DNA from 4 places in the Mesorhizobium sp. M0140 genome. Region 2 is predicted to be linked to each of the others. Evidence: predicted binding sites of a transcription regulator. Region 2 holds the regulator's gene; each other region holds the start of a gene.
The links. Region 2 encodes LexA, which represses DNA repair genes until DNA is damaged. Its sites were predicted from a motif close to TGTTCNNNNTGTGTTCNG; they were not measured.
Positions count from the first base shown of each region.

Region 1: the regulator LexA is predicted to act here: its motif matches at 3,943-3,960, upstream of dinB (DNA polymerase IV).
Region 3: the regulator LexA is predicted to act here: its motif matches at 3,693-3,710, upstream of NKJ37_RS04445 (helicase-related protein).
Region 4: the regulator LexA is predicted to act here: its motif matches at 3,184-3,201, upstream of NKJ37_RS16360 (YifB family Mg chelatase-like AAA ATPase).

Region 1 is NZ_JAMYTM010000011.1:101,149-108,636, reverse strand. Features, by position in the region: gene ada (bifunctional DNA-binding transcriptional regulator/O6-methylguanine-DNA methyltransferase Ada) at 1-1,087, shown strand, start outside; gene NKJ37_RS13810 (hypothetical protein) at 1,100-1,327, shown strand; gene NKJ37_RS13805 (methylated-DNA--[protein]-cysteine S-methyltransferase) at 1,431-1,985, shown strand; gene NKJ37_RS13800 (2OG-Fe(II) oxygenase) at 1,982-2,725, shown strand; gene NKJ37_RS13795 (dihydrofolate reductase family protein) at 2,750-3,349, opposite strand; gene NKJ37_RS13790 (winged helix-turn-helix transcriptional regulator) at 3,453-3,869, shown strand; gene dinB (DNA polymerase IV) at 3,990-5,237, shown strand; gene NKJ37_RS13780 (cupin domain-containing protein) at 5,256-6,284, opposite strand; gene NKJ37_RS13775 (FGGY-family carbohydrate kinase) at 6,425-7,488, opposite strand, start outside.
Region 2 is NZ_JAMYTM010000013.1:91,959-99,446, forward strand. Features, by position in the region: gene gltA (citrate synthase) at 1-40, opposite strand, end outside; gene gltX (glutamate--tRNA ligase) at 226-1,650, opposite strand; gene NKJ37_RS15525 (ComEC/Rec2 family competence protein) at 1,752-4,202, shown strand; gene lexA (transcriptional repressor LexA) at 4,196-4,936, opposite strand; gene kynU (kynureninase) at 5,347-6,594, opposite strand; gene kynA (tryptophan 2,3-dioxygenase) at 6,674-7,488, opposite strand, start outside.
Region 3 is NZ_JAMYTM010000003.1:144,264-151,751, reverse strand. Features, by position in the region: gene NKJ37_RS04450 (RNA-binding S4 domain-containing protein) at 1-53, opposite strand, end outside; gene NKJ37_RS04445 (helicase-related protein) at 70-3,504, opposite strand; gene phbB (acetoacetyl-CoA reductase) at 4,221-4,946, opposite strand; gene NKJ37_RS04435 (acetyl-CoA C-acetyltransferase) at 5,040-6,218, opposite strand; gene phaR (polyhydroxyalkanoate synthesis repressor PhaR) at 6,520-7,131, shown strand; gene NKJ37_RS04425 (citrate/2-methylcitrate synthase) at 7,151-7,488, opposite strand, start outside.
Region 4 is NZ_JAMYTM010000014.1:107,585-115,072, reverse strand. Features, by position in the region: gene NKJ37_RS16370 (malate synthase G) at 1-631, shown strand, start outside; gene NKJ37_RS16365 (DnaJ domain-containing protein) at 749-1,288, opposite strand; gene NKJ37_RS16360 (YifB family Mg chelatase-like AAA ATPase) at 1,559-3,091, opposite strand; gene NKJ37_RS16355 (NAD(P)H-dependent oxidoreductase) at 3,332-3,922, opposite strand; gene gshB (glutathione synthase) at 4,157-5,101, opposite strand; gene NKJ37_RS16345 (putative bifunctional diguanylate cyclase/phosphodiesterase) at 5,332-6,681, shown strand; gene NKJ37_RS16340 (SDR family NAD(P)-dependent oxidoreductase) at 6,847-7,488, shown strand, end outside.

The DNA of each region.
Region 1 (7,488 bases), on a different contig from region 2:
GAAATCCGCGCCGCCGCAAATCGCCGACGATCCGCGCTGGGCGCGTATCGTTGCGCGCGACAAGTCGGCCGACGGCGCATTCTGGTATTCGGTGGCGACGACCGGCGTCTATTGCCGGCCTTCCTGCCCGTCGCGGCGCGCCAATCCGAAAAATGTGCAACTGCACGGCACGCTCGATCAGGCCAGGACAACCGGCTTTCGCCCGTGCCGGCGCTGCAACCCGGATGGCCCATCGCTCGAGGCCGGTAATGCCGCGATGGTCGCCGATGCCTGCCGCAGGATCGAGCAGAGCGAGGAAGAACCGTCGCTCGCTGAGCTGGCTGATGCCGCCGGCCGTAGCGCCGGTTATTTCCATCGTACCTTCAAGGCGGCCACCGGGCTGACACCGAAGGACTATGCCGCCGCGCACCGCGCCGCCCGGGTCCGCCAGGGCCTGGAAGACGGCGCCAGCGTGACGACGGCGATCTACGATGCCGGTTTCAATTCAAGCGGACGTTTTTACGAGAAATCCACCGGCATGCTCGGCATGACGCCAACGCGCTATCGCGCCGGCGGCGCTGATGAAGAGATCCGCTTCGCCGTCGGCGAGACTTCGCTCGGCGCCATCCTGGTCGCGTCCAGTCAAAAGGGCGTCGCCTCGATCCTGCTCGGCGACGATCCCGACGCGCTGGTGCGCGACCTGCAGGACCGTTTCCCCAGGGCACGGCTGATCGGCGGCGACAGCGACTACGAGGCGCTGGTCGCCCGCGTCGTCGGTTTCGTCGAGGTTCCGGCGCTTGGTCTCGATTTGCCGCTCGACGTGCGCGGCACCGCCTTCCAGCAGCGTGTCTGGCAGGCTTTACAAGACATCCCCGTCGGCCGCACGGTTTCCTATGCCGAGATCGCGCAGCGCATCGGTGCGCCGAAGGCAACCCGCGCCATCGCCGCCGCCTGCGCCGCCAACAATCATGCCGTCGCCATTCCCTGCCACCGCGTGATCCGCAGGGATGGCGCCCTGTCCGGCTACGCCTGGGGCGTTGAGCGCAAGCGCGCACTGCTGGAGCGTGAGGCGGCGTCCGACAATGCCAACCGGTCAATTCGGGCCTGACCAGGACCGGCAATGCGCGCGATGGCAAGGTCTCCCACCACCGATACGACCAGCCGGACCCAAGCTGCCGGCAGCCGGCGCGCCGAAGGCTCTAAGTTACTGGTGATGGCGGCCATTGGCGAGATGGTCGATCACGGCAGAGCCGAATGGAGCCGCACCGCGGCCGGCGAGATCGAGCTGCGGTTGTTGACGGGTGAGGTGTTTTTGCTCGGCGAGGTCGCTGTTACTCGTGTCGCGTAGAACGGTTCACCTACCTTCGAAATTCGAATTTGAAAGCAAGCACCGGAGTGAGCGCGAGAAGCCGTCCCTGTAGGGTTCACGCACAGACAAAGGAGTAAACGCAATGAACCTCATGCAAACCCAAATGGCGCCGCCGGCGAGCGTCCCCAATGCCTTCGACACCATAAGCTATGCCATCGGTGAATCCGCAATCGGCGACGTCCTGGCAGCGCGCAGCCAGATCGGCGTCTGCGCCATCCTGATCGGCTCGGACGCCGACGCGCTGGAGCGGGACCTTGGCCATTGCTTCCCCGACAAGATACTGGTCGAGGACGAGGCCGCACTGCGCGACGATCTCGCGACAATCGCGCGCTTCATCCAAATGCCCGGCGTCGGCCTCGACCTGCCGCTCGACATGCGCCACGGCACGCCATTCCAGCAACAGGTTTGGGATGTGCTGCGCAGCATCCCGTGCGGCGCCACCATCCGCTACACCGCACTGGCTCGCCGCCTCGGCCAGCCGAATGGCGCCCGCGCCGTGGCGACCGCCTGTGCGGCCAACGCGATCGCGCTGGGCATTCCCTGCCACCGTGTCGTCCGCGCCGACGGCTCACTGGCCGGTTACCGCTGGGGTGTCGAACGCAAACGCGCCCTGCTCGACAAGGAGGCTACGATATGAATGCCCATGCCAAAATTGCCAGATCGGTGATCGAAGCCGCCGAGACACGCGTCGCCGGTTACGACTGGCCGGCCCTTGCCGCCGAACTCGACGGCTTCGGCTGTGCCGTGATCGAAAAGCTGTTGTCGCCCGAGGAGTGCCGGCGGATCGCCGACCTCTATTCGGATGAGAAATATTTCCGCAGCCACATCCATATGGCCAGGCACGGCTTCGGCAAGGGCGAGTACCGCTATTTCCGCTATCCCTTGCCCGATCTCCTGGGTGGCCTGCGCAGCGCGCTCTACCCCAGGCTGGCCGAGGTCGCCAATCGGTGGAACGAGCGCATGGGGCAGGCCATGCGTTATCCCGCGACGCACGCCGCGTTTCTCGATCAGTGCCATGCCGCCGGCCAGTCACGGCCGACGCCGCTGCTGCTGCAATATGTGCCTGGCGACTTCAACTGCCTCCACCAGGATCTCTATGGCGACCTCGCCTTTCCGCTGCAGGTGGCGATCCTGCTCTCCGAACCGGGCCGGGATTTCAGCGGCGGCGAGTTCGCCCTGACCGAGCAGCGCCCGCGCATGCAGAGCCGGGTCGAAGTGGTGTCGCTGCGCCAGGGCGACGCCGTTGTCTTCGCCGTCCACAACCGGCCGGTGCAGGGCACCAAAGGCAATTACCGGGTCAACCTGCGCCATGGCGTCAGCCGGTTGCGCTCAGGCATGCGCCACACGGTCGGGATCATTTTTCACGATGCGAAGTGACCAGGGAGAAGATGGAGGTCCCCCTCACCCCGCCGGCGCATAGCGGCTGACCACCATGCCACAGGCATAGGCCTTCGAGCCGAGTAGCCGCAGGTTCCTAAAACCGCCCTGATCAAAAATCCGGCGGCCCGCACCCAGCACCGCCGGGTTGATGAAAAGCTGGAACTCGTCGACCAGCCCGGCCGCAATCAGCGCCGACGCGAAACCGGCGCCGCCGAACACCGCCATGTCGCCGCCCTCGCCCGCTTTCAGCGCATTGACTTCGCGCGGCAGGTCGCCGCTGACCACACTGGTGCGCTCCCAAGCCGGCTCCGAGGCCGATTGCTTGAGCTTGTTGCTGAGCACCACCTTGCGGGAGTCGACGATGCGCTGCGCAAAGGCGTAGAACGGATCGCGCGGAAACTTCTTCGCCGCATTGCCCCAATGGGTGAGATAGCCCTCCTGCGCCATCTTGCGGCTGAGCAGGATGGTATCGACGCCTGCGAAGACGGCGTTAAAGTCCTGCTTCAGCGCACCGTCCCAGGCGCTCTCGTCACCCCACTCCCAGAGCTGCCAGGAATGGTCCTCATTGGCGCCGACAAAGCCGTCGACCGACATCTGCATCTGCAGGACCAGCTTTTTCACCGTCATTCTCCTCAGGGCCATCGCAAAACAGTTTACATTTGGAACCGTTGACGCAAGGCCAAAACGATGTCAATAGCAAAGTGATTTAAAAATGGAACCATAGATGTCGACGCGCGAAAGATCCGGCTGCCCGATCAACCTGTCACTCGAACTGATCGGCGACCGCTGGACGCTGCTCATCGTCCGCGACATGGTCTTCGCCGGGAAAAAGCACTTTCGCGAATTCCTGCAATCCGACGAAGGCATCTCCTCGCGCACGCTGGCCGAGCGACTGCAAACGCTTCAGGAGGAGGGCATCCTCACCCGAAGCGACGACCCGACGCATGGCTTGAGAACCGTCTACCGGCTGACCGAAGCAGGCATCGACCTCTTGCCGGTGCTGGCGACGCTCGGCGCCTGGGGCAGCAAGCACCGCAAGGCCGACGACAAGCTGGCCAGGATTGCCGACGAACTGGTGGCAGGCGGCGAAGCGGCGCTGGAAAGGATGGAAGCGGCGCTGCGAACGGAGCATATTGTCTAGGCGGTTGCGTTCAGGCCGAACCGGCATGGCTGTTGCCGCACAAATCGCCCTTCCCTTGACAATGATCCATCTTTGTTCTTTATTTGTTCCAATCTATCAGCAACTGCGGATGTGCGGTCGATGGAAACGACAGCCACCATCCTGCATGCCGATCTCGACGCTTTCTACGCCTCGGTCGAGCAGTTGCTCGATCCGTCGCTGCGCGGCAAGCCGATCGCGGTGGGCGGCGGCGTCGTGCTCGCCGCTTCCTATGAGGCGCGCGCCTTCGGCGTGCGTGGCGGCATGCCAGGACGCAAGGCGCGCGAACTCTGCCCGCATTTGATCTTCGTCGGCGGCAATTTCAGCCATTACCAGCGGCTGGGCGACGCGGCGATCAAGGTGCTCGACGATTTTACCCCGGTGGTCGAGCGCATCTCCATCGACGAGGCCTTTGCCGATGTCGCCGGCTGCACGCATCTGTTCGGCTCCCCACAGGAGATCGCCACGACGATCCGCAGCCGGGTACGCGCCGAACTCGGCCTGCCGATCTCGATCGGCGTGGCGCGCACCAAGCATCTGGCCAAGATCGCCTCGCAGGTCGCCAAGCCCGACGGGCTGGTGGTGGTCGACCCCGGTAGCGAACTCGCCTTCCTGCACGATCTGCCGGTGGGGCTGATGTGGGGCGTCGGCCCGGCGACCAAAGCGCGGCTGGCGGAAATCGGCATCGAGACCATCGGAGAGCTGGCGAGGACACATCGCGGCGCGCTGACGCGGCTGCTCGGTCCGGCCGCCGGCGAAAAGCTGGCCGCATTGTCCTGGAACCGTGACCCGCGCAAACTGGAGACGAAGCGCCGCGCGCATTCCGCCGGCGCACAATCGGCACTCGGAGAGAAGCCTGCCGTAGCACGGGTCATCGTGCCCACTCTGCTGCATCTGGCCGACCGCGTCGCGAGCCGCCTGCGCGCCAAGGCACGGCCCGGCCGCACGGTGACCGTGCGTGTGCGCTTTGCCGATCTCAGCGCAGTCACACGATCGATCACGCTTGACCAGCCGATCTCGGCGACAACCATCCTGGCCGAGATCGCCGGCGACCTGGTGCGCGGCGTGCTCGCCGACCACCCGCATGACAAAACGATCTCGCTGCTGGCGATCTCGGTCTCGCACCTCAAGGAAAGCTTCGAGCTGCAACTCGAACTGCCGGTCGGCCTCGCCGACGAGAAACGCCGGCCCGGCACCAGGAAAGGCCTGGCACGCTTCGACGCCGACCGCGCCATCGACAATATCCGCGAACGCTTCGGCAAACAGGCGGTCGGCTACGGCACGGTGGCACTGGAAGCGGCGCGCTCGGTGCCCGACGAATTCAGGAAGCTGGCGGAGAAGGAACTGTGAACCCGGGACCGCCGGGCGCTATTTCGTCTCCTCGCCATCCCAGTACCGCCTCACCGCTCCCATGTCGAAAATGCCGTCGCGCCGGCGCAAGGCGTCGACCGCCATCTTGTTGGAATCGGGATAGACGCAGACCTCGTTGGGATTTTTTTCGCCGATCATCAAATAGCGGCACGGTCCGCTACCGCTGTTGAGGAAGGAATGTCCGACCGCCAGGCCGGCCGGAAAGCAGACATAGTCGCCGGCTTTCATCTCATAGCGCTCCTCGCCAAGCAGCAGCGTCACTTGCCCTTCCAGGATCAGCGCATGCTCTTCTTCCAGCATATGGTAGTGCCTGGGCGCCAGGCGCATGCCGGGGGCCGGTGCCTCGATCAGCACGCCGACATGGTAGTCGGGCCGTCCCAAGGCGGCATAGGTGAGGTGTTTGGACCGACCACCGAACCGCGCCCCCTCGCCTTCCTGTTTCCACTCGACAGCATCGCTGGCGACCGGCGGGATCGGAGTGGCCGGGGCCTTGGTGACACCGGCCGTCACATCCGACGGCAACGGATCGCCGGCGGCGAGGCCGGTGCTCTCACCGTCCCAGTAGGTTCGAGTTGCAGCGAGATCGAAGATCGCACGGCTGCCCAAGGCGCGCACCAGCACCTTGTTGGAGGCGGTGTAGACGACAACGTCGTTCGGGTTACGCTCGCCGACGATGACGTAGCGGCAGGGTGCGTTGCTGGTGTTGATGAGGCAATGCCCCGCCGCTGCACCTGCCGGAAAGCAGATGTAGTCGCCGGCCTTCATGGCGTAGGCGGCGTCGCCGACATGCGCGGTAAGCATCCCCTCGAGGATGAAGACATGCTCTTCCTCGAAAATATGGTAATGCGCCGGCGAAGTCTGCTTGCCCGCCGGCAACTCCTCGATCGCCACGCCGACATGGTAGTTTTCGCCAAGCGCGGCCAGCGACAAATGCCGATAGCGCACGCCGAAGCGCGGCACATCGGACCATTCCGTCCACGGCACCTCATCCGATGCGAATGGCACGGGCGCTTTCTCGTCAGCCATTGGGGCCTCCTGATCCTGTCGCCCTGCCCTCGTCGCAAGCCGCAGGAGGGTCTACGACAGAACAAAGCTGCCAGCTTCCGGCATCATCGCCAAGCGGTGTTCGCCACGCTCCTGACAGAGCCCGACAGGAGCCGCTCGCTTCAGCCTCGGATGGCCCTGCCGGCCTGCTGCAGCAATTCGAATGCCACGAAGCGCTTGGCGTGCCAGCCGGTCAGCGTTGCGTCGGGATGATAGGCCTCGCCGAGTTCCGACATGCCGGCCATCGCCGTCACCAGGTCTTTGTAGGTTCCGGCGGCGACCGCGCCCAGCATCGCCGAGCCGAGCAGCACCGGCTCCGGCGAGGTCGACGCCACCACCACCATGCCAGTCGTGTCGGCCAGCAGCTGGCGCACCAGCGGGCTTTGCCCGGCGCCGCCGCTGACGACGATGGTGTCGACGGGAATGCCCTTATCATGCTCGGCCCGCACGATCTGGCGCGCGCCATAGCCCAGCCCGCAGACGCCGGCGACATAGAGCCCGACCAGGCTGTCGAGGCTGGCGTCGAGATCGAGCCCGGCAATCAGCGCGCGTGCGTCCGGGTCGGCGAAAGGCGCGCGGTTGCCAAGGAATTCCGGCACCACATGGATGCCGCCGACCAAGGCCGGCGTCGCCGCTGCCCCGTTGCGGCTCTGCGCCTGCAGCGACAGCCAGGCGCTGAGGCTGAGGCCGTCGGCCTGCGCCCTCGCCGTCGCTTCGCCGCTCGCCGGATGCATGCGCATCAGATGGTCGATGGCAGCACCCGCCGCCGACTGGCCGCCCTCGTTCAGCCACAGGCCCGGCACCATGGCCGAGAAATACGGACCCCAGACGCCGTCGACGAAGGCCGGCTCGGCGGTCGACGACATGGTGCAGGCCGAAGTGCCGAAGACATAGGCCATGCGCGACAGAACGCTGCCGAACGCGCCGCGCGCGCCGACCGTACCGACGCCGCCGGCATGCGCGTCGATCAGCCCCGCCGCCACGGCCGTGCCGGGGCGCAGGCCCAGATCCGATGCCGCCTGCGCGGTCAGTCCGCCGCCGAGCGCGGCACCCGCCGGCACGATCTGCGTGCCGATGCGCGCGAACCCCTCGTCGGCCAGGCTCCCTAGTCCGATGGTGCGGAAATAGGCCTCGTCCCAGCGGCTTTCATGCGCCAGATAGGTCCATTTGCAGGTCACCGTGCAGA
Region 2 (7,488 bases):
TCTTGCCGCCCAAATCCATTTTTTTCGCAGCTTCGGTCATTGCAAACTCCTTCTTGTTTCCTCATGCCGGCAAAGGCAAAATTCTGCAGAGCGACACGTCGAAAATCACCGCAATGCGCGTATTCGCCACCGCATCTCAGGAGGTGCGTGCCAGATTGGGCCAAGGCCTAATGTTGCACTGCGAAACCCGCCTTTCAATGCCAATCTTCTTGGGCCAGTTTGCTCCTAATCGATTTGATCTGAGATGCGCGCCAGGCTTTCCTCGCGGCCGAGCACGGCGAGCACATCGAACACGCCCGGCGAGGTGCTTTTGCCGGTCAACGCAGCGCGCAAAGGCTGGGCCACCGCGCCGAGCTTGTGACTGCCGGCCGCTGCCACCTCGCGGATCGCCGCCTCCGCCGAGGCGGCTGTCCAGTCACCCGCAAGCCCGTTCAAAGCTTCGTGAGCACTGCGCAGGATCTTGCGGGCATCGTCGGTAAGCAGAAGGGCCGCCTTGTCGTCGATCGGCAGGGGGCGCGTGGCGAACAGGAAGGCCGCGCCATCGACGAGCTCGACCAGTGTCTTGGCGCGCTCCTTCAGGCCCGGAAGCGCTGCCAGCAACTGCGCCTTGGTGCTGTCGTTCAGGCGCGCGGCGATCGCCGGGCCACCTTCGAGATAGGGCAGGGTGGCGATGAAGATGTCGAACAGTTCGGCATCGCTCATGCGGCGCATATGCGCGCCGTTGATCGCCTCCAGCTTGGCGAAGTCGAAGCGCGCCGCGCCCTTGTTGACATCGCCGATGTCGAACCACGAGATCATATCCTTGATCGACATGATCTCGTCGTCGCCATGGCTCCAGCCAAGGCGCGCCAGGTAGTTGAGCAGCGCCTCCGGCAGGTAGCCCATGGCGCGATAGGCCTCGACGCCAAGCGCGCCGTGCCGCTTCGACAGCTTGGCGCCATCGGCGCCGTGGATCAGGGGGATATGCGACATGGACGGCACGTCCCAGCCCATGGCGTTGTAGATCACGGTCTGGCGAGCGGCATTGGTCAGATGATCGTCGCCGCGAATGATATGGGTGACGCCCATATCATGATCATCGACGACGACGGCATGCATGTAAGTGGGATTGCCGTCAGAACGCAGGATGATGAAGTCATCGAGATCCTTGTTGGGAAAGCGCACCTCGCCCTGGACACGGTCATGGACGATGGTCTCGCCTTCGGTCGGCGCCTTGATGCGGATGGCGCCCTTGACGCCTGCGGGCGCCTCAGAGGGGTCGCGGTCGCGCCAGCGGCCGTCATAGCGGGGCGGCAGCCCCTTGGCTCTGGCAGCCTCGCGCATGGCCTCCAGTTCGGCTGGCGTGGCATAGCAATAATAGGCCATGCCCATGCGCACGAGCTCCTCGGCCACCTCGCGGTGGCGCGGCGCACGCTCGAACTGTGACACCGGCTCGCCGTCCCAGCTCAGGCCAAGCCAGGAAAGCCCGTCGAGGATGGCAGCCGTCGCGGCTTCATTGGAGCGTTCACGGTCGGTGTCTTCGATGCGCAGCAGCATCGTGCCGCCAGTGTGCTTTGCATACAGCCAGTTGAACAGCGCCGTGCGCGCGCCGCCTATGTGCAGATAGCCGGTGGGCGAGGGGGCAAAACGGGTGACGACCTTGTCGGACATGGAACTCTCGGAAACCATCTGAAGCGGGTGCGGTTGCGCGGACTTTCGCGCGCCCGGCGTTCATGTAGCATAGGGTGTCGAGGGCGCAAGGGGCAGACCCGATGGCTGGACGAGGCTGGGGCTCGGATCAGGGCGAGGACGCTGCCATCGGCGTCAGCGAACGGTCCCTCTTTGCGCCTCTGCCATTGCCGTCGCCCCTCCTGCCGGATCCCGGCCAAGCGCCGTTACAAGCGGATGTCGCCGCCTCTGTTCCTGTTGCCGAAACCGGCAGGATCGTTCGCGTGCGCCGGCAAATCAGCCTGACATCACTGCCTCGCCTGCGCCACAGCGTGAACACGGCGGCGAGCCTGGAACTCGACCGGGGCGTGGCCTTCCTGCTGGTGCCGGTCTGCCTGGCGATCGGAGCGATCGGCTATTTTTCGCTGACGGCTGAACCCGACTTTGCGAGACCTGTCGCGGTTGTCATTCTGACGGGGATCTGTGCGCTGGTCTCGCGCTCATGGCCAAAGACCCATCTGTGTTTCATGGCGGCACTTTTGTGCGCCCTAGGACTGCTTGCTGCCAAGGTCGAGACGTGGCGTGCGGGCACACAAATGTTGGGCTCGGAAATTTCGACGCAAGTCACCGGCCGCGTCGTCTCGCTCGACCGGATGGAAACCGGCCGTATCCGGCTGACCATCGACGTGACATCGACCGCAAGACCGAAACTGCGCTATGCGCCGGAACGGGTGCGGCTTTCGGCACGCAAGATCCCGGCTGACGTGACCGCCGGCTCCCTCATCACCGGATATGCCAAGCTCTTGCCGCCGACCGGGCCGGTGCGGCCGGACAGCTATGACTTCTCCTTCGACAGCTACTTTGCCGGCATCGGTGGCAGCGGGTTCTTTCTCGGCAATCCAAAGCTTGTCGTCAACGATGACGGCGACATGCCGCTGCCGGCCCGAATTTCCTCTAGCGTGGAAAATGCCCGTGAAGGCATCGCCGACCATATCAGGGCGAGCGTCGGCGGCGCCGAAGGCGAGATCGCCGCGGCGCTGATCGTCGGCGTGCGCGCCGGCATTCCCGATGACATCAATGAGGCGATGCGACGTACCGGCATCTACCACATCATCTCCATTTCGGGACTGCACATGGCTCTGGTCGCAGGCACCATCATGGGTTTGCTGCGCGGCGCCTTCGCCTTGTTTCCCGACTTTTCCGCGCGTCGCCCGGTCAAGAAGTATGCCGCCGCCGCCGCACTGTTCTCGATCGCGGCCTATCTCATCATCTCGGGAGTCGTCGTTGCCGCCGAGCGCAGCTTCATCATGCTGGCGGTGATGCTGATTGCCGTGCTGTTCGATCGAGCAGCACTCACCATGCGCAATCTGGCGATCTCGGCGATCGCCGTCATCGTGGTGTCGCCGCATGAGGTGGTCGGCCCGAGTTTTCAGATGTCGTTCGCCGCGACCGCGGCTCTGGTCGGCGCCTATGCCGGCTGGGCGGATCACCGCGCGGGAAAAGCAAGACCGCCGCCGCCAAAGCGATCCGTGCCCGGTTTCCTGACGCGAAAATTCCTGCTGGCGGCAACCGGCCTTGCCATGACCTCGATCATCGCGGGAAGCGCGACGACGCTGTTTGCCATCTGGCATTTTCAGCGTGTCTCGCCGCTCAGCCTGTTTGCCAATCTCGCGGTAATGCCGATCGTCACCGTCGTCATGTTCCTGGCCGTCGCCAGCGCGCTGTTGATGCCTTTCGGATTGGATTGGCCGGCTCTCTACCTGATGGGTAAGGGTCTGACGATGATGATCGCCATATCAAGCTGGATCTCCGAGCGTTCGCCTGTCGATGGGGTCGGGCTGATTTCGCAGCAGTCGGTCCTGTTGGTGGCAATTGCCCTGGTCATCGCGACGATGGCGACAACTTGGCTGCGGCTCGCTGCTCTGCCATTCGCGCTGGCAGGCTTGCTGACCGTCTCGGATACGCGCACGCCGGATGTGCTGATCTCGGAAGACGCCCGGCTGGTGGCGTTGCCGATCGGTGGCGGTGAGCTTGCCGTCAGCCGGGAACGGCCGAACGAATTCACCGTCGACAACTGGAAACGCGCCCTGACATCAGAAACCATCGTCGTTCCGGAGGTGTTCGACAACAGCGACGGGCAATTCGACGTCGCGGATGCCGTTGAGCTACCGCCGGGATCGCCGTTCTATTGCTCCTCAGACGTTTGCGTGGCCAGGCACATGTCCGGTGCGATCATTGCCTATGTCGAGGACCGCAAGGACACCTGGAAAGCCTGCGGCTTCGCCGAGCTGATCGTCATCAATGACGCCACCGCGTATGACGCCTGTCACAATCCGCTGGTTCTCGTCATCACCAAGCGGCAACTGGCTCGCAAAGGCAGTGCCGCGGTCTTCTTCGATCGCCAATCGGCGACCACGCCGGCGACGATCAGCTTCGCGGTGGACAGCCCATATCGGCCCTGGCACACGCAACGCAAATACTCTCGTGAGGCGAGGGGGCTGGCACCCTTTAAGAAACCGGAGAAGCCAGCGGCCAACCCACAGCCGCCTCAGTAGCGGCGGATCAGGCCGACGAGCTTGCCTTGCACCTTGACCCTGTCCGGGCCGAAAATACGGGTTTCATAGGCCGGATTGGCGGCTTCGAGAGCAATCGAAGCGCCCTTGCGGCGGAACCGCTTCAGCGTCGCTTCCTCTTCATCGACCAGCGCCACGATGATCTCGCCGGGGCTCGCCGTGTCGGCATTGCGGATGATGACGGTGTCGCCGTCGAAGATACCGGCCTCGATCATCGAGTCGCCCTTGACCTCCAGCGCATAGTGGGCGCCGCCCATGATCATGTCCGGCGGCACCGAGATCGAATGCGTCTGATGCTGGATGGCATCGATCGGCACACCGGCGGCGATACGGCCCATGACCGGGATCGACACGGCGGAGACCGCATCGTCATCATTGCCGGGCGAGGGCATCCGCGAAGGCGCCGGCTTGATCTGCCGGCCAAGGGCGCCACCCTGACCGAGACTGCCCTGGATGACGCTTGGCGAAAACTTCTTTGCCGCGTTGAGACCGGGCGCGATCGAGTCCGGCAATCGCAGCACTTCCAGCGCGCGTGCCCGGTTGGGCAACCGGCGAATAAAGCCGCGCTCCTCAAGTGCGGTGATCAGCCGATGAATCCCGGATTTGGAGGCAAGGTCAAGCGCCTCCTTCATCTCGTCGAAGGATGGCGGAATGCCGCTCTCCTTCAGGCGTTCATGGATGAACATCAGCAGTTCATGTTGCTTGCGCGTCAGCATGGCGGCCCCCAGGTTACCTGAAACCAGAATCGAAAAACAAACCCAGAACAAACCCTATCTGTTCCAGTTGTGTTCTGCAACCGTTTAAAGTTTAATGAATTTGTTAAGGCTGCTGAAATTATTTGGCGCTTGCCAGCAGGTCGCGATCAACAGGCGCTAGGCACGGCGATGCGCCTGCTCACATTGAAATTATTATGGTTAATGACCTGTGGCTCATCCTCGACCCAGGCTTGGCATTATCAGTCTATCGACCCCCACAAAGGACGATATCAATCTTCGGGACGTTCGTTTGCCGTGAACGAAACGGAGCCAAAACGCCAACGTCTGTTGGCATTTGTGGCTGGAAATTCAGCCCTCCGTCATCTGCCAGGCAGTGAGGGCGGCGGCGGTGGATCGCGGGGATCGTTGCGTCAGGTAACGGCTTCCTTGACCGCGAAACGGCGGTCCTTCCATGCGCCCGTGCGCAGAATATCCTCCAGCACCTCAACCGCCAGCCACACATCCTTGTAGCCGACATAGAGCGGCGTGAAGCCGAAACGGATGGTCGATGGCGCACGAAAGTCACCGATGACGCCGCGCTCGATCAGCGCCCGCATGATTTGATAGCCGTGATCGTGAAGGAACGACACCTGGCTGCCGCGCCTGGTCGCGTCGCGGGTGGTCTCCAGCGTGAGACCGTAGGCGCCGCACCTGGCTTCGACGAGCTGGATGAACAGTTCTGTCAACGCGACACTCTTCTTTCGCAATGCCGCCATGTCGACGTCATTCCAGATGGCAAGCGCGCCTTTGAGCGCCCCCATCGACAGGATCGGCTGAGTGCCGCACAAAAAGCGGCGGATGCCGGTGCCGGCAACATAACCCCGTTCGAAGGCAAAGGGCCGCGCATGGCCCCACCAGCCGCTGAGCGGCTGGCTGATATCGCCGTGGTGGCGCTGCGCGGCATAGATGAAGGCCGGTGCGCCCGGACCGCCGTTGAGGTACTTGTAGGTGCAGCCGATGGCGAAATCGGCATTTGCGTGATCGAGCTCGACGGGCAGGGCGCCGGCGGTGTGGCAAAGATCCCAGACGATCAGCGCTCCGGCCGCATGAGCTTTGCGCGTCAGCGCCGACATGTCGCGCAGTTCACCCGATTTGTAATTGACGTGGTTGACCAGCACCACCGCCACGTTTTCGTCGATCAGCTCTTCGATGGTCGGCGCGTCGACACCCGCGAGGCGCAGCAGGACGCCGTCCCGGGTCGAGGCCACGCCTTCGGCGATGTACAGGTCGGTGGGGAAACTGTCACCTTCGGCGACAATGACCGACCGGTCTGGCCGCATCTCCAGCGCCGCATGCAGCACCTTGTAGATGTTGGTCGATGTCGTGTCGCAGACAACGGTCTGGCCGACCGCGGCTCCTATCAGGCGTCCGAGCTGGTCGCCGAGTTCGATTGGCATCTCGAACCATCCGGCGGTGTTCCAAGCTCGGATGAGATCCTGGGCCCATTCTTGGGTCGCCGCCTGCTGCAGCTCGCTGAAAACGGCATGAGACGCTGCCCCCAGTGAATTGCCGTCGAGATAGATCATCCCCTCCGGCAGAATGAAACGGTCGCGCATGGCCCGCAGCGGATCCGTGGCATCCATCGCTTCGACTGCGGCGAGATCAGGAATTCCACTCATGGTCGGTCAGTCCCGGTTGTTCGCGAAGGGTTTTCCGCTACAGGCGCGTCCCCTCGGTGTGCCTGTTTCCATTTCGACGTCAGAGCCGGGTGCGGACCGTCCACAGCTCCGGGAACAGCACGACCTCGAGCATTTTCTTCAGATACGAAGCACCCGACGTGCCGCCGGTGCCGCGTTTCAGGCCGATGATGCGCTCCACCGTGGTGACGTGGTTGAAGCGCCAGCGGCGGAAGTAGTCCTCGAAATCGACCAGCTTCTCGGCCAGTTCGTAGAACATCCAGTAGCGCTGCGGATCGCGGTAGATGGTCTGCCAGGCGACCAGCACCTCTTCATTCTCGGTTCGCGTCTCACGCCAGTCCGTGCGCCTGGCATCGGCACCGATGTCGAATCCGTTGCGCGCCAAAAGCAGCAGTGCCTCGTCATAGAGCGACGGCTCGGCCAGGATCGCTTCCAGCTTCCCGCTCAGGTCGGGCCGGTGCTTGTGCGGCCCGAGCATTGCCAGGTTTCGGTTGCCGGCCATGAACTCGATGGCGCGATACTGCCAGGACTGGAAGCCCGAGGACTGGCCGAGCGCGTCGCGGAACTCGGTGTATTCGCTGGGCGTCATCGTCCGCAGCACATCCCAGGCATTGTTCAGCTGCTCGAAGATGCGCGCAACGCGCGACAGCATCTTGAAGCTCGGCTCGAGCCGGTCGGCGCGGATCGAGCGGATCGCGGCGCCGATCTCGTGCAGAGCGAGCTTCATCCAGAGCTCGGAGGTCTGATGCTGGATGATGAACAGCATCTCGTCATGCGCCGATGACAGCGGCGTCTGGGCCTCCAGCACTTTCTCCAGGTGCAGATAGTCGCTGTAGGACATGCGCTCCTTGAACGACATCTGGGCGCCTTCGGACG
Region 3 (7,488 bases), on a different contig from region 2:
GCGCGTGAGAAGAACAGCCATTTGTCGATGCGCTGGCGGCCTTCGGCAACCATCGAAGCGAGCCGGGTTCTACTTCTTCAACTGGTCGCGCAATGCGGCGAGCTTGGCGAAGGGCGAATCCGGGTCGAAGCGCACCGGGCGCTCCTCGCGCGGCTTGGGCTGGAAGGCCGGCTTGCCGCCTTGCGGACCACCTTTGGCATCCGGCCTGCCACCCTTCCAGTCGGGACGGCCCTCACGGCGGTCGGGACGCTCGCCTTGCGGCCTGCCGTCACGCCGCTGTTCGCCTTCGGACTGCGGCTTGGGTTTGAATTTCGAGCGGTCGAAGCGCGGCTTGCCGGCTCCATCGCGCCGGCCTTCATGGGCAGGCCGTTCTCCGGGTGCAGCTACGGCCGGTGCGCCGGCGGTATCCACGGGTGCATCGCTTCGACCGCGCGCTTGTCCGTTGCGTGGGCGATTGTTCCTTCGGTTGTCGTCGCGGTTGCGCGGACGCTGTTCGAACCGGCCCTGACGCCACAACAGGATGGGTTTTGGCGCTTCGGCTTCCGGAGCGGGTTCGCCAGCGGCTGCTTCAGTCACCGCCACAGGTTCGTCCGGCGCGGCGTCCGTTGCCGGCGCGGCATTTGACACCAACTCGGCCGTTGCGGCTTCTTCTGCCGCTGCAACTTCGATCTCGGCAGTCTCAGTCTCTGCCTGCGGTTCAACCGGCGCCGGTTCGGCGACGTCGGGCGCAGCCTCGGCTACAGACGCTTCGTCTTGCACGGTTTCGACAGGAGCGTCCGCCTGTTCTTCCACGGCAGGCGCAGCAGGTTCAGCCGCGGCGTCGGAGGTGATTTCGGCGGGAATTTCGGCCGCGGTTTCCGAAACGGCCACTGCGTCCGATGCCGGCTCCGACCCTTCGACGGCTGCCTCTGCTGCGGCATCCGTTGCCGCGGCTTCCGCCGCTTCGGCCTGCTCGACTCGTGCAGCTTCTTCCGTCGCAAGCTTCGCCACCGCCGCTTCGCGCGCGGCATTGTCCTGTGCTTCGAGCCGCGCCTTGACCTCGACGGCCGGCTTCGGCTCGGCACGATAGCCGAGACCCTTGAGGATTTCTTCCATGTCGTCGGCGGTGGCGCCGAGGATCGACATCATCGGCGGCGTCACCATGAAGGACTGGCCGTCATAGGCGCCGTCCGGGCGCTGACCGAGGCCGGGCTTCCAGTTGGTCGCCGGACGGATCAGATCCGCCAGCCGTTCCAGTATGTCGATGCGCACGGCGCGACGGCCGAGATTGCGGTAGCCGGCAAGCTTGTAGAACGTCTTGTCGAAAGCAGGGTCGATCACCACCGAGGTGCGACCCGAGGCGAGCGCATGGACCACGTCGCCAAAGCCCGGCTTGTCCTTGCCGTCGTTCTTCAGCGCCCACAGCAATGTCACCAGCCCGGCAGGCGCCGGCTTGATCAGCGCCGGCACGAAGACATGGTAGGCGCCGAAGCGCACGCCAAGCCGGCGAAGGGCGGCGCGGCCTTCCTGGTCGAGCGACTTCATCTCCTCGGCGATGTCGCGGCGGTTGATGAGGCCGAAATTCTCGACCAGCTGGAAGGCGATGCCGCGGCCGATGCCAGAAATCTGGTCGGCGTTCCTGAGATCGACCAGCGGCTTCAGCAGCGACTCGATCTGGAAATTGACGAATCGCTCTGCACGCGCGGCGACCTTGTCGCGCGCCGGGCCGGTCAGCTGTTCGTCGGCCAGCAGCACCAGCCGCGGCTTCAGCGCGTCTTCGCCTGATACCAGCGTGCCGATCGGCGCGCCGATCCAGCGCAGCGTGCCGTCCGAGCCAAGCGCAATGTCGCCATTGGCCGAGGCGCCGAAGCGTTCGGCCCGGGCCTCGAACTCGGCGGCCAGCGCCTTCTGGGCGGCGGTGCGCACCGCCTTGGCGTCTTCACCGCCGGCGGTCTGGTCCGCGGTGAAGCGGAACCCTTGCAGCTCGCCGACATGATGGCCTTCGACAAGGACGGTTCCGGTAGGACTAATTTCGGCTTCAGGCATGGTATTTTCTCTAAGGCGCCGCATGAGGACGGAAGTCCTGCGGTCTACGAAGCGTTTCGTCAACCGCTCATGCAGCGCATCCGACAATCTGTCTTCGATTTCGCGCGTCTTTTCCTGCCAGTGTGCCTGATCGGCCAGCCAGCCGGGCCGGTTCGACACGAATGTCCAGGTGCGGATCTGGGCAATGCGATGCGACAGCGTGTCGATATCGCCCTCGGTGGTATCGGCGCGGCGCACCTGCTCGGCCATGTAATTCTCGTCGACATGGCCGTAGCGTGCGAGGTCCGTGTAAATGGAAGCGATGAGGTCGGCATGCTGCGCCGGCGCGATCCTGCGGTAGTCGGGCAGCGCGCAGGCTTCCCACAGCAGCGCCACGCGCTTGGCATTGGTGGTGAGTGCGCGAATGTCCTCGTCGCGCGACAGATGCTCGAGCGCCTGTGCATCGACGGCAGGCAATGCCCGCGTCAGTCCCTCGACGGGGGCGTTGGTCTCGATCGAGCGCTTCAGCGCGTCGAGGCTGGCAAAGTCGAAATGCGCGGTGCGCCACTGCAGCACCTTCACCGGATCGAAATCGTGGCCTTCGATCTTCTTGATCAGCTCTTCGTCCAGCGGGTCGACCTGGCCGGTGACACCGAACGTACCGTCACGCAGATGCCGGCCGGCGCGGCCGGCGATCTGGCCGAGCTCGGCCGCGGTCAGGTTGCGATACTGAAAGCCGTCGAACTTGCGGTTCTGGGCGAAGGCGACGTGGTCGAGATCGAGGTTGAGACCCATGCCGATGGCATCGGTGGCGATGAGGTAGTCGACATCGCCGGACTGGAACAGCGCCACCTGGGCGTTGCGGGTGCGCGGCGAGAGCGCGCCGAGCACGACGGCGGCACCGCCCTGCTGGCGGCGGATCAGCTCGGCGATGGCGTAGACCTCGTCGGCGGAAAAGGCGACGATCGCCGTGCGCCGCGGCAGGCGGGTCAGCTTCTTGGAGCCGGCATAGGCAAGATGCGACAGCCTCGGCCGCGTCACCACCGAGACACCCCTCAGCAGGCGCTGCAGAATGCCGTGCATGGTGGCTGCACCGAGCAGCAGCGTTTCCTGGCGGCCGCGCAGATGCAGGATGCGGTCGGTGAAGATGTGGCCGCGCTCGAGGTCGCCGGCGAGCTGCACTTCGTCGATGGCGACGAAGGCGGCGTCGGTCTCGCGCGGCATGGCCTCGACAGTGCAGACCGAATATCTGGCGCCCGGCGGCTGGATCTTTTCCTCGCCGGTGATCAGCGCCACTTTGTGGGCGCCGACCTTTTCGCAGACACGGGCGTAGACCTCGCGCGCCAGCAGCCTGAGCGGCAGGCCGATGATACCACTCTCATGCGCCACCATGCGCTCGATTGCGAGATGGGTCTTGCCGGTGTTGGTCGGCCCGAGCACGGCGGTCACGTCGCGGCCCGACAGGATCAGCGGCTCGGTGTGTTTGGGCTGGATGTTCATCAACCTAGAATAAGGCTTCTGGGACCTGGAAATAAGGCTTCTTGGCCTCTGGTTGTCGGGAGCGTGCCTCAAATGGCGCGTATGACAGGCGACACATAGGGATTTCGGGCGCGAAGCGAAAGCGGAATGTTCCGCCGGCGGCCAGAAGGTGGTTTTGTCAAGCTTTCAACCGGCTGCGGATTAACGGATAGAACGAGTCTGGAACGAATCGGCGACGAATCAGTGACTCCTGCAGATTCAGCTTTTGTTCACGGCTACATGTGGATTTCGCGACCGCGAGTCGCACCACATGCTGAATCGCTGAACTGGCCCGTTTGATGCTAAGAGGGCGTTGCCGTTAACCTTTGCCTGGAAACAATCACGGTGGCTTGGCGAGCTCGACCAACATTATGAAATTGTTGATCTTTCTTAACCTGCGTTAAGCAGTTGGGCAGGCGATTCCGGCTGTCGTCGTTAACGCTCAGCTCATAACCGGAACGAATCGGCGACGAATCGGCGATGGCGTAATTTTCCCGATTTGTTCACCCCAATATCTTGTGTTGTGAACAGTTTATCCACCGAGAATCCACAGGTTGCCAGGGAGCTTTTGCACAGGGCGGCTGCCGGCTGTTAACCTTCGCGTGCCGAATTGGGTTAGCTACGGTCGCGAGCACGTCAAAGGGACCGTGCCGGAAACGGGCCGGTGTGCCGGCCCGTCGATCTCCTACATCGCCACGTCAGGCGAAGTATTGGCCACCGTTGGCCGTGATGGTCGAGCCGGTGATGAAGCCGGCATCTTCGGATGCGAGGAAGACTACGCAGCGCGCGATCTCTTCCGGTTCGCCGAGGCGACCGACGGGGATTTGCGGGATGATGCGGTCGTTGAGCACCCTCTCGTCGATCGCCTTGACCATCTCGGTGGCGATGTAGCCAGGGCAGATGACGTTGACGGTGATGCCCGCGCGGGCTCCCTCTTGAGCGAGGGCTTTGCTGAAACCGATGTCGCCAGCCTTCGCGGCGGAATAGTTGACCTGGCCGGCCTGGCCTTTCTGGCCGTTGATCGACGAGATGGTGATGACGCGGCCGAACTTGCGGTCGCGCATGCCGCTCCACAGCGGATGCGTCATGTTGAAGACGCCTGACAGGTTGGTGTCGATGACCTCTTTCCACTGCTCGCGCGTGATCTTGTGGAACATGGCGTCGCGGGTGATGCCGGCATTGTTGACCAGCACCGAGACCGGGCCGAGATCGGCCTCGACCTGCTTGATGCCGGCGGCGCAGGAATCATAGTCGGCGACCGACCATTTGTAGACCGGAATGCCGGTCTCGGCCTTGAATTTCGCCGCTGCGGCGTCATTGCCGGCGTAGTTCGCGGCAACCGAATAGCCGACGGTCTTCAATGCGATCGAGATCGCCGCGCCGATGCCGCGCGATCCGCCTGTGACGATTGCTACCTTGGTCATGCATTTCCCCTTTTTTTGATATCGCCCTGTTGTCGGGCTTGGCAGGCACTGGATACAGAACGGGCGGCTCGCGCCGCCCGGTTGGTGAGTTCTTCAGAGTGCTTCGATGCACATGGCGACGCCCATGCCGCCGCCGATGCACAGGGTAGCGAGACCCTTCTTGGCGCCGCGCCGGCGCATCTCGAAGACTAGCGTGTTGAAGACACGGGCGCCGGAAGCACCGATCGGGTGGCCGATGGCGATGGCGCCGCCATTGACGTTGACGATCGAGGGGTCCCAGCCCATGTCCTTGTTGACGGCGCAGGCCTGCGCGGCAAAGGCCTCGTTGGCCTCGACCAGGTCGAGATCGCCGACCGACCAGCCGGCCTTTTCCAAGGCCTTGCGCGATGCTGGGATCGGGCCGGTGCCCATGATCTGCGGATCGACGCCGGCGGTTGCCCAGGACACGATGCGTGCCAGCGGGGTGATGCCGCGCCTCACCGCTTCCGCCTCGCTCATCAGCAGCGCGCCGGCGGCACCGTCATTGATGCCGGAGGCGTTGGCGGCGGTCACCGTGCCGTCCTTGTCGAAGGCCGGCTTCAGCTTGGTCATGGCGTCGAGCGTGGCGCCATGGCGGATGTATTCGTCCTGGTCGACAATGGTGTCGCCCTTTTTGCCCTTGAGTGTGACGGCGACGATCTCGTCCTTGAACTTGCCGGCCTTTTGCGCGGCCTCGGCCTTGTTCTGCGAAGCCAGCGCAAACTGATCCTGGTCTTCGCGGGTGATCTGGAACTGACGTGCCACGTTTTCGGCGGTGTTGCCCATGTGATAACCGTTGAAGGCATCCCACAGCCCGTCCTTGATCATGGTGTCGATCAACTTGAAGTCGCCCATCTTGACGCCGGCGCGCAGGTGCTGGGCATGGGTCGAAAGCGACATCGATTCCTGGCCGCCGGCGACGATGACCTTGGCATCGCCGGTGGCGATCTGCTGCATGCCGAGCGCAATGGCACGCAGGCCCGAGCCGCAAACCTGATTGAGGCCCCAGGCTGTGGTTTCCTTGGGCAAGCCAGCATTGATCGATGCCTGGCGGGCCGGGTTCTGGCCTTGCGCGCCGGTCAGCACCTGGCCGAGGATGACCTCGTCGACCTCGCCTGGTTCGACACCGGCACGTGACAGCAATTCCCTGATGACAACGGCACCGAGCTCATGCGCCGGGGTGGCGGCAAAGGCGCCGTTGAAGGAGCCGACCGGCGTGCGCGCCGCGCTGGCAATGACGATGGAAGCGGACATTTTCTTCTCCAGACTTCAAGGGTGTCGTTCTGTCGTTAGGGACTTTTCTTGCCCTTTCCCAACCCCAAGTCAAACCGGAAATAGGCAGGGCGCCCATGCGCCGCAAGCAGGTCGCGCCTTGCCATGGCGCCCATTCGTCCATTGCTGCGCAGCATATTTTGCCTGCTATGCAGCATTTAGTGATCCCGCACTGCACAAACTGCTTGGAATTGTGAAGCTTTTGCGCATATCCTCAAAAAAAAGGCACAATCGTTATCGGCGGCTTGCTCAGAGGCGCGCCGGTGTCCCCGGGAGGATGTAGATGGCCGCTAAAGACGATCCGATCATCATCAAGAAATACGCCAATCGCCGCCTCTACAACACCGGCACCAGCACCTATGTGACGCTCGAGGACCTCGCCGAGATGGTCAAGAAGGGCGAGGAGTTCACCGTCCAGGACGCCAAGACCGGCGACGACATCACGCATCCGGTGCTGACCCAGATCATCTTCGAACTGGAGAACAAGGACGGGCAAAACATGCTGCCGATCCCGTTCCTGCGCCAGCTCATCGCTTATTACGGCGACCAGATGCAGATGATCGTGCCGAGCTTCCTCGAACAGTCGATGTTCGCCTTTTCCAAGGAGCAGGAGCGCTTTCGCGAGCAGATGAAGGGGGCGATCGGCAAGTCGCCGCTCGACATGATGAAGATCACCACGCCGATCAAGGCGCTGGAGGAACAGACACGCCGCAACATGGAAATGTTCCAGAATGCGATGCGGCTGTTCACGCCGTTCCCGCCCGCCGGCACCGCGCCGGCCGCTGCGCCGTCGCCCGAGCCGGCCAGGAAGGAAACACCTGACAAGCCCGACGATCTTCAGGAACTGAAGGACCAGATCGCGGCCATGCAGCGCAAGCTCGACACGATGTCCTGAGCTTAGCGCTCTTGCGATCTTACGGCAGCACGCCCTCATAGCGGCCGCGCGGCCTGATGACACTTCGGCTTGTAATCTGTTCGACCGTGTGCGCTGCCCAGCCGACGCTGCGTGCGAGCGCAAACAGGCGGAACGGCGTATCGCGCGGCAAGCCAAGACTGCGCGTCAGCGCGGCCAGCCCAAAGTCGATGTTGGGAAGCGCGCCGGTCGCCGCAAAGGCAGCGTCGCGCAGCGACGATAGTGTGCCGTCAACCTCGATCACCGACAGAAGCGCTGCCCCTCGGGGGTCGCCGTCGGGATAGAGCTGATGACCGAACCCCGGCAGCGGCCGGTCATGGCTGAGCCAGCGCCGAATCG
Region 4 (7,488 bases), on a different contig from region 2:
GATGCCGGATTTGATGGCGGCAATGCTGGAACAGAAGATCGCCCACCCCAAGGCGGGCGCCAACACCGCCTGGGTGCCGTCGCCGACGGCGGCGACGCTGCATGCCACGCACTACCACAAGGTCGATGTCCATGCCGTGCAGGCCGCACTCAAGAACCGGCCCAAGGCAAAGCTCGACGACATCCTGTCGGTGCCGGTCGCGGTGCGGCCGAACTGGTCGCCTGAAGACATCCAGAAGGAACTCGACAACAACGCGCAGGGCATTCTTGGCTATGTCGTGCGCTGGATCGACCAAGGCGTCGGCTGCTCGAAAGTGCCTGACATCAACGATGTCGGCCTGATGGAAGACCGCGCCACGCTGCGTATTTCCTCACAGCATATCGCCAACTGGCTGCACCACGGCGTGTGCAGCGAGGACCAGGTGATGGCGACGATGAAGCGCATGGCTGACATCGTCGACCGCCAGAACGAGGGCGACCCGCTTTACCAGCCGATGGCGGCCGACTTTGACAAGTCGATAGCCTTCCTCGCCGCCTGCGACCTGGTCTTCAAGGGCCGCGTCCAGCCCAACGGCTACACCGAGCCGGTGCTGCACGCGCGGCGGCTGGAACTGAAGGCGCAGCAAGCCTGAGGCAACGGATCGGTTTTGTCGTATTTCGCTCGACGGTGGTGAAATCGCCAGCGGCGTTGAAGGCGCGTCCGTGACTGGTGCGGCGGATGCTATTTGCTTCCGGCCACAGACAAGGCGTCAGGAAGCCGTATGGTCCAGGAGCCGGATGGTGGGATCGCGACGGTGTTCGGAGTTGACCCGATCGACGCCTTCCACCGTAATCGCGATCGTCCCGTTTTCCACTCTTGCTATCCAGCCCTTCGCTTTCAAATACCAGAGATGAAATTCGAGATGCTCTCGCGGACAGCCTGACAAGCGTTCGAGCTCCACATCTCCGATCCCGGGATTGCTGACGTCGTGCCGGCGCTTCGCGTAAAGCAGCGACAGCAGCCTGGCCTGGATCACGACATCCCGCTCGACGCCCTTGGTGCTGCTGGCTTCCTCGGTCAGCTCGCGGCGAAGGCCGGCATGGTCCTTGTACGCGATGTCGTATTGAGCGCGTTTGACCGGATCCTTGAGCGTGTTGTGGGCTTCCACGATTTCACTGAAGCGGGCTTCATCGCCGGTTTCGCGATTGTCGGGATGATAGCGCATCGCAAAATAGCGAAATATGCGCTCCAGCGTTTCCGAATTGGCGTTCGGGCTAACTTCCAAAACTTCGTAGTAGTCAATGAACATAGCGGGCTCCCCGACCGCAACCATATTCGCATTGTCTAAATAAGGAATGTCCAATGCAGAGACCAAGACTTTGGTCCGGCGTCGATGACATCCACGCTTCTGGAAGAGGAAGAAAATGGCCGGCGCCCGCTCGGTGAGGCCGTTGGGTGGTGAGGACGCCGGCCAAGCGGACAATCAGGTCCGCCGCACCGTGGAGATGATCGATTCGCGGAGGCCGGGTTATGGCGTGATCGCGGAATGCAATGTGGCGAGGCCGGCTTGTCGGCGGACCTACGCCGCCTGCGCCATCCGCTCCGAGCTCATGCGGTAGGAGATCGCTTCGGCCAGATGGATTCGGCCGACGGTTTCGCTGGCGTCGAGATCGGCAAGCGTCCGTGCCACCTTCAGCACACGGTGATAGGCCCGCGCCGAAAAGGCGAGCTTTTCGCTGGCGTCCTTGAGCAGCGACAGGCCGGCGGCGTCCGGCATGGCGATCTCCTCGATGACCGAGGGCGCGCAATGCGCGTTGGTGGTGGCGCGGGTGGCGCCGAGCCGCTCGAAACGTTCGCGCTGGATGGTGCGGGCGCGTGCCACACGCAGCGCCACATCGGCACTTTTCTCCGCCCGATCGGGCCGGATCAAGTCGCTGGCCGACACTGCGGGCACTTCGATCCTGAGATCGATGCGGTCGAGCAGCGGACCCGAAATGCGCGCCTGATAGTCGGTGCGGCAACGCTCGCCGCGCAGGCAGCGATAGCCCGGCTCGCCGGCCATGCCGCAACGGCACGGGTTCATCGCCGCCACCAGCTGGATACGCGCCGGATAGGTGACGCGATGGTTGGCCCGCGCGATCATGCAGTCGCCGGTCTCCAGCGGCTGGCGCAGCGCATCGAGCGTCTGCGGCGTGAACTCGGGAAACTCGTCGAGGAACAGCACGCCGTGGTGGGCAAGCGACACCTCACCCGGCCGTGCGCGGATGCCGCCGCCGACCATCGCCGCCATCGAGGCCGAATGATGCGGGGCGCGGAACGGCCGCCGGTCGGTCAGCTTGCCTTCGCCGAGCTCTCCCGCCACCGAGGCGATCATCGAGACTTCGAGCAATTCCTTCGGCGCCAGCGGCGGCAGGATCGACGGCAGCCGCTGCGCCAGCATCGATTTGCCGGATCCAGGCGGTCCGATCATAAGCAGATTATGACCGCCGGCCGCCGCCACCTCCAGCGCCCGCTTGGCGGTCTCCTGGCCCTTGATGTCGGCGAGGTCAGGCAGATCCAGCGCCGCGGCGTGCATACCGGCCTCGGGGCGCGACAGCACCTGCGTGCCACGAAAATGATTGGCGATGGCAATCAGGCTGCGCGGTGCCAGAATGTCGATATCCTTTCCAGCCCAGGCCGCTTCCGGCCCGCATGCGAACGGGCAGATCAGGCCCTTGCCCTCGGCATTGGCGGCGATCGCCGCCGGCAAGGAGCCGGCGACCGCGGCAATCGTGCCGTCGAGTGACAATTCTCCAAGCACGACATAGCCGGCCAGCATGTCGCCCGGAATGGCGCCCAGCGCGGCCATTAGGCCGAGTGCGATCGGCAGGTCGTAGTGGCTGCCTTCCTTCGGCAGGTCGGCCGGCGCCAGATTGACAGTCACCTTCTTCGACGGCATCGACAGGCCGGAAGCATGCAGTGCGGCCTGCACCCGCTCGCGGCTTTCGGCCACCGCCTTGTCGCCCAGGCCGACGATGTGCATGTTGACCTTGCCGGGCGCGATCATCACCTGCACGTCGACCGGCACGGCCTCGATGCCTTGGAAAGCGACCGTGCGAACCCGCGCCACCATTTTTTGTACCCCCGGACAGTAGTTCGCCCATGCCCTGGCGATCAGGGTGTGAGCGAAGTCAAAGAAGACAACCACAGATTTCGGAGTTAAGCAAGAACATTACGAGAACATATAGCTTCACCACGGTGAGGAATTCTGCCGGCAAGGAGCGTCCATAAGCTAGGCTTTGATCGGAAGCTTGAGCGCCCGCTCCGTCAAAGGCTCGCTGGCATCAAAGATGACATACCCGAGCATAGATGGCTAGAATTTGTCGAACAGGCGCTCCACCTTGCGGGCGAACATTTCCCTCTGGTCATCAGAGATGTTTTCGACGGAATATCTCGTCAGGTAGAGGTGCCTCACGTTGCGGCCGCACATAGTCTTGAGACCGCGCAGCAGCACCTTCCTTCCCGGGTTTTGCATGTACAGTTCAGTATACCACCACGGCGACCCGCATGTGGTAACAACGCCCATCCGCCGGATGTTCAATAGCGCCGGCTTGATCACGCCACCGTCTGCCGGCAACTCGTAAGCCACCCCCGGTCGCCAAACTCGATCAAAATAACCCTTCAAGATTGCGGGCATGCCTGACCACCATGTCGGAAAGCAGAAAACGCATGCCTCCGCCCATCTCAACGCGTCGATGTAAACCTGCAAGTCGCTGGGTGCCTGGGCAGGGTCAAAGTGGCCATGTCTTTCTTCGGCATGCATCACGGGATCGAACTTCATCTGATGGAGATCGAAATCAACGACCTCGTCACCCCTGGCTTTGAGGGTCTGAACGACCCGTTTGTGGAGCGCCGCCTGGTAACTGTCGGCTAGTGGATGCGCGTAGACGACATTGATTTTCATGGCGCGGGCCTTCAGGCTTCGAATTACACGCACATATTAGCCGTCGCGCAACCAAGTGGAAACAGCAAGGTCAGTGGCGGGGAGGGAAGCCCATCGCCGGTGTCGATCCGCAGCGGGCTTATACAATCGCCTGATCAAATGAGGAACATTACAAGAATATGCAGCCGCGCCGGTCGCGGCTGGGTTGTGGCCGGTTGCAGAAACCGGAACATGGTTAAGACAAAGTGAAAACGGTTACGTCCGCCGCTTGTCCTCGACCGCGTCCCAGAACAGGCTGGCGATGTCGGCGCCGCCGAAGCGCTTGACCTCGCGCACGCCGGTCGGCGAGGTCACGTTGATCTCGGTCATGTAGTCGCCGATGACGTCGATACCGACCAGGATGAAGCCGCGCTCTTTCAGCGAGGGCCCGATGCGGGCGCAGATCTCGCGTTCGCGCTCCGTCAGTTCGGTCTTTTCGGCGCGGCCGCCGACATGCATGTTGGAGCGGGAATCGTGTTCGGCCGGCACCCGGTTGATGGCGCCGACCGGCTCGCCGTCGATCAGGATGATGCGCTTGTCGCCCTTGCGCACGTCCTTGAGATAGCGCTGCACGATATAGGGTTCGCGGAACATCTGGCCGAACATTTCCAGCAGCGAGGCAAGGTTGCGGTCGGCCTCCAGCATGTGGAAGATACCGGCGCCGCCATTGCCGTACAGCGGCTTGATGATGATGTCGCCGAACTCCTTGCGGAAGGCGGCAACTTCGAGTGGATCCTTGGTGATCAGCGTGTCCGGCATCAGGTCGGCAAATTCGGTGACGAAGATCTTTTCGGGGCTGTTGCGCACCCATGCCGGGTCGTTGACCACGAGCGTCTTCGGATGGATGCGTTCGAGAATGTGCGTGGTGGTGATGTAGTTCATGTCGAAGGGCGGATCCTGGCGCAGCAGGACGACATCCATTTCCGACAGATCGGTGCGCACCTTCTCGCCCAGCGAATAGTGGCTGCCCTTCTCGTCGCGCACCTGCATCTCCTCGATGCGGGCAAACACCTTGCCGTCGCGCAGCGACAGCCGATCCGGCGTGTAGTGGAACAGCTCATGGCCGCGCCGCTGCGCTTCCAGCGACAGCGCGAATGAGGTGTCACCGGCGATCGACACGGTGGAGATGTGGTCCATCTGGACGGCGATTTTCAGCTTCATGGCGGGTCTCCGGCGGCTCGGATGGACGACTGTCTTGCCTGTACAGGCTCACTGCCCGTCTGCCAATCGCGACATTCCTAGGATTGGCATCCGACACCCGAATGCGCTGCTTTCATCGATCCTTCGAAACAGTCGCGGTTGCCCGTGGAAAATCGATCTCGCGATACGTTTCCTAAAGGGTTTGCTGCCAGTCTGAAAATAAATTCCGACGTCACAAAACAGGGACACCGATGCAAACTTCGTTTGGCACCGGTCAGGCAAACAGGGAGAGCACGGATCTGGCATTCACCGATCCGTTGACCGGGCTTGGCAACCATCGCCGCTTCTTCGACAAGGTCGATCGGCTGATCGCCGATCGTGCCGACGATCCCGCGCCCTTTACCGTCGGCATTCTCGACCTCGACGGCTTCAAGCCGATCAACGATCTGTTCGGCCACAAGGCCGGCGACGACATCCTGATCCAGGTCGCGATGCGGCTGCGCGCCTCGATGGACGGCCATTCCACGGTCTGCCGCATCGGCGCCGACGAATTCGCCTTTCTCTATCCCCTGGTGTTCAGCGAGGATGCAGCGGCCGAAAAGTCCCGCATGCTGATCGAGATCCTGTCGGCGCCCTATGATGTCGGCGAACGCACCGCCAGGCTTTCGGCCTCGGTCGGCTGCTCGCTGTTCTATTCGGGCGACGAGACCACCGAGATCCTCATCAACAAGGCCGAGACGGCGCTCTATCACGCCAAGCGTTCCGGCCGTGGCCGCGTCGTCGTCTACACCCGTGAGATGGAAGAAGCGGCCAAGCGCGTCACCCGCATCGAACAGGCGCTGCGCCGGGCTGTCTCGGCCGGCGAGGTGGAGCCGCATTTCCAGCCCATCGTCGACCTCAACACGCGCCGCACCATCGGCTTCGAGACGCTGGCGCGCTGGACGGATCGCGACCTGGGTTCGGTGCCGCCGACCGTCTTCATTCCCATCGCCGAGGAGCGTGGCATCATCGGCCCGTTGTCGCAGCTGGTGCTGCGCAAGGCGACCGAGGCCGCCAGAAGCTGGCCGAAGGATCTGTTCCTGTCCTTCAACCTGTCGCCCTCGCAGCTCGTCGACCAGAACACCGGCCTGCACATACTGGCGATCCTCGATCGCACCGGCTTCGATCCGCGGCGGCTGGAGATCGAGATCACCGAGACCGGCCTGATGAACGACCCGGCCTCTGCGGCGCAGATCGTCGAGGATCTGCGCCGCGTCGGCATCCGCGTCTCGCTCGACGATTTCGGCACCGGCCAGTCCTCGCTCGGCCGTCTGCGCGAATTCCATTTCGACAAGCTCAAGATCGATCGCGCCTTCGTCTCCTCCATTCTCGACGACCGTCCCTCGGAGCACATCATCCGGGCTATTCTCGCAATGTGCGAGGGGCTCGGCATGGACGTCGTCGCCGAAGGCATCGAGCAGGAAGCGCAGGCCGACCGCCTCGTCCAGTTCGGCTGTGCCGGCGGGCAAGGCTATCTGTTCGGCAAGCCCGTCGATGCCGACGCCACGCTCGGCTATCTCCGTGATTCCTTCCGCGGGGCCCTGCGCGCCAAGGCGATCTGACCGGCGATCTCGAAGCGGTTTGCGATCCTGGTGACTTCACCTCGGGTGTCCAGCGCGGCGTATTGTCGTTTTGTCTGACATAAGCCCTGAAATCCGGCGGTTCGCCCTTGCCCGCGCGCCTTGCGTGGCTAGGATGCGCGCCGATCACGCTGGGAGACAGGAACGATGATGCCATCGGCGCATTTTGCCGACCTCGAAGGAGCCTCGGTGCTGATCACCGGCGGCGGCTCCGGAATAGGTGCTGCACTGACCGAGGGGTTTGTGCGCCAGGGCGCCAATGTCGCCTTCATCGACATCGCCGACGGCCCAAGCACGGCCCTCGCCGACCGCATCGAGAAGGCGTTCGGCAAGCGGCCGCTCTATCTCAAGACCGATTTGCGCGACGTCGAGGCTCTGCGTGCGTCCGCCGCGAAGGCCGCCGAGGCGCATGGCGATGTCACCGTGCTGGTCAACAATGCCGCCTGGGATGAACGCCACGCCGTCGAGGATGTGACGGTCGAGTTCTGGGACAACAACCAAGCCATCAATCTGCGGCCGCATTTCTTCACCGCGCAAGCGGTGGCGCCGGGCATGAAGCGGGCCGGCGGCGGTTCGATCATCAACTTCACCTCGACATCCTATCTCATCAACCACCCTGACATGCCATCCTACACGGCCGCCAAGGCCGGTATCCTCGGCCTGACCAAGGGGCTGGCCGGCAAGCTCGGTGTCGACGGCATCCGCGTCAACGCCATTGCGCCTGGCTGGGTGATCACCGAGCGGCAGAAGGAGCTCTGGGTGACCGAACAGGGGCTTGCCGCCCATGTC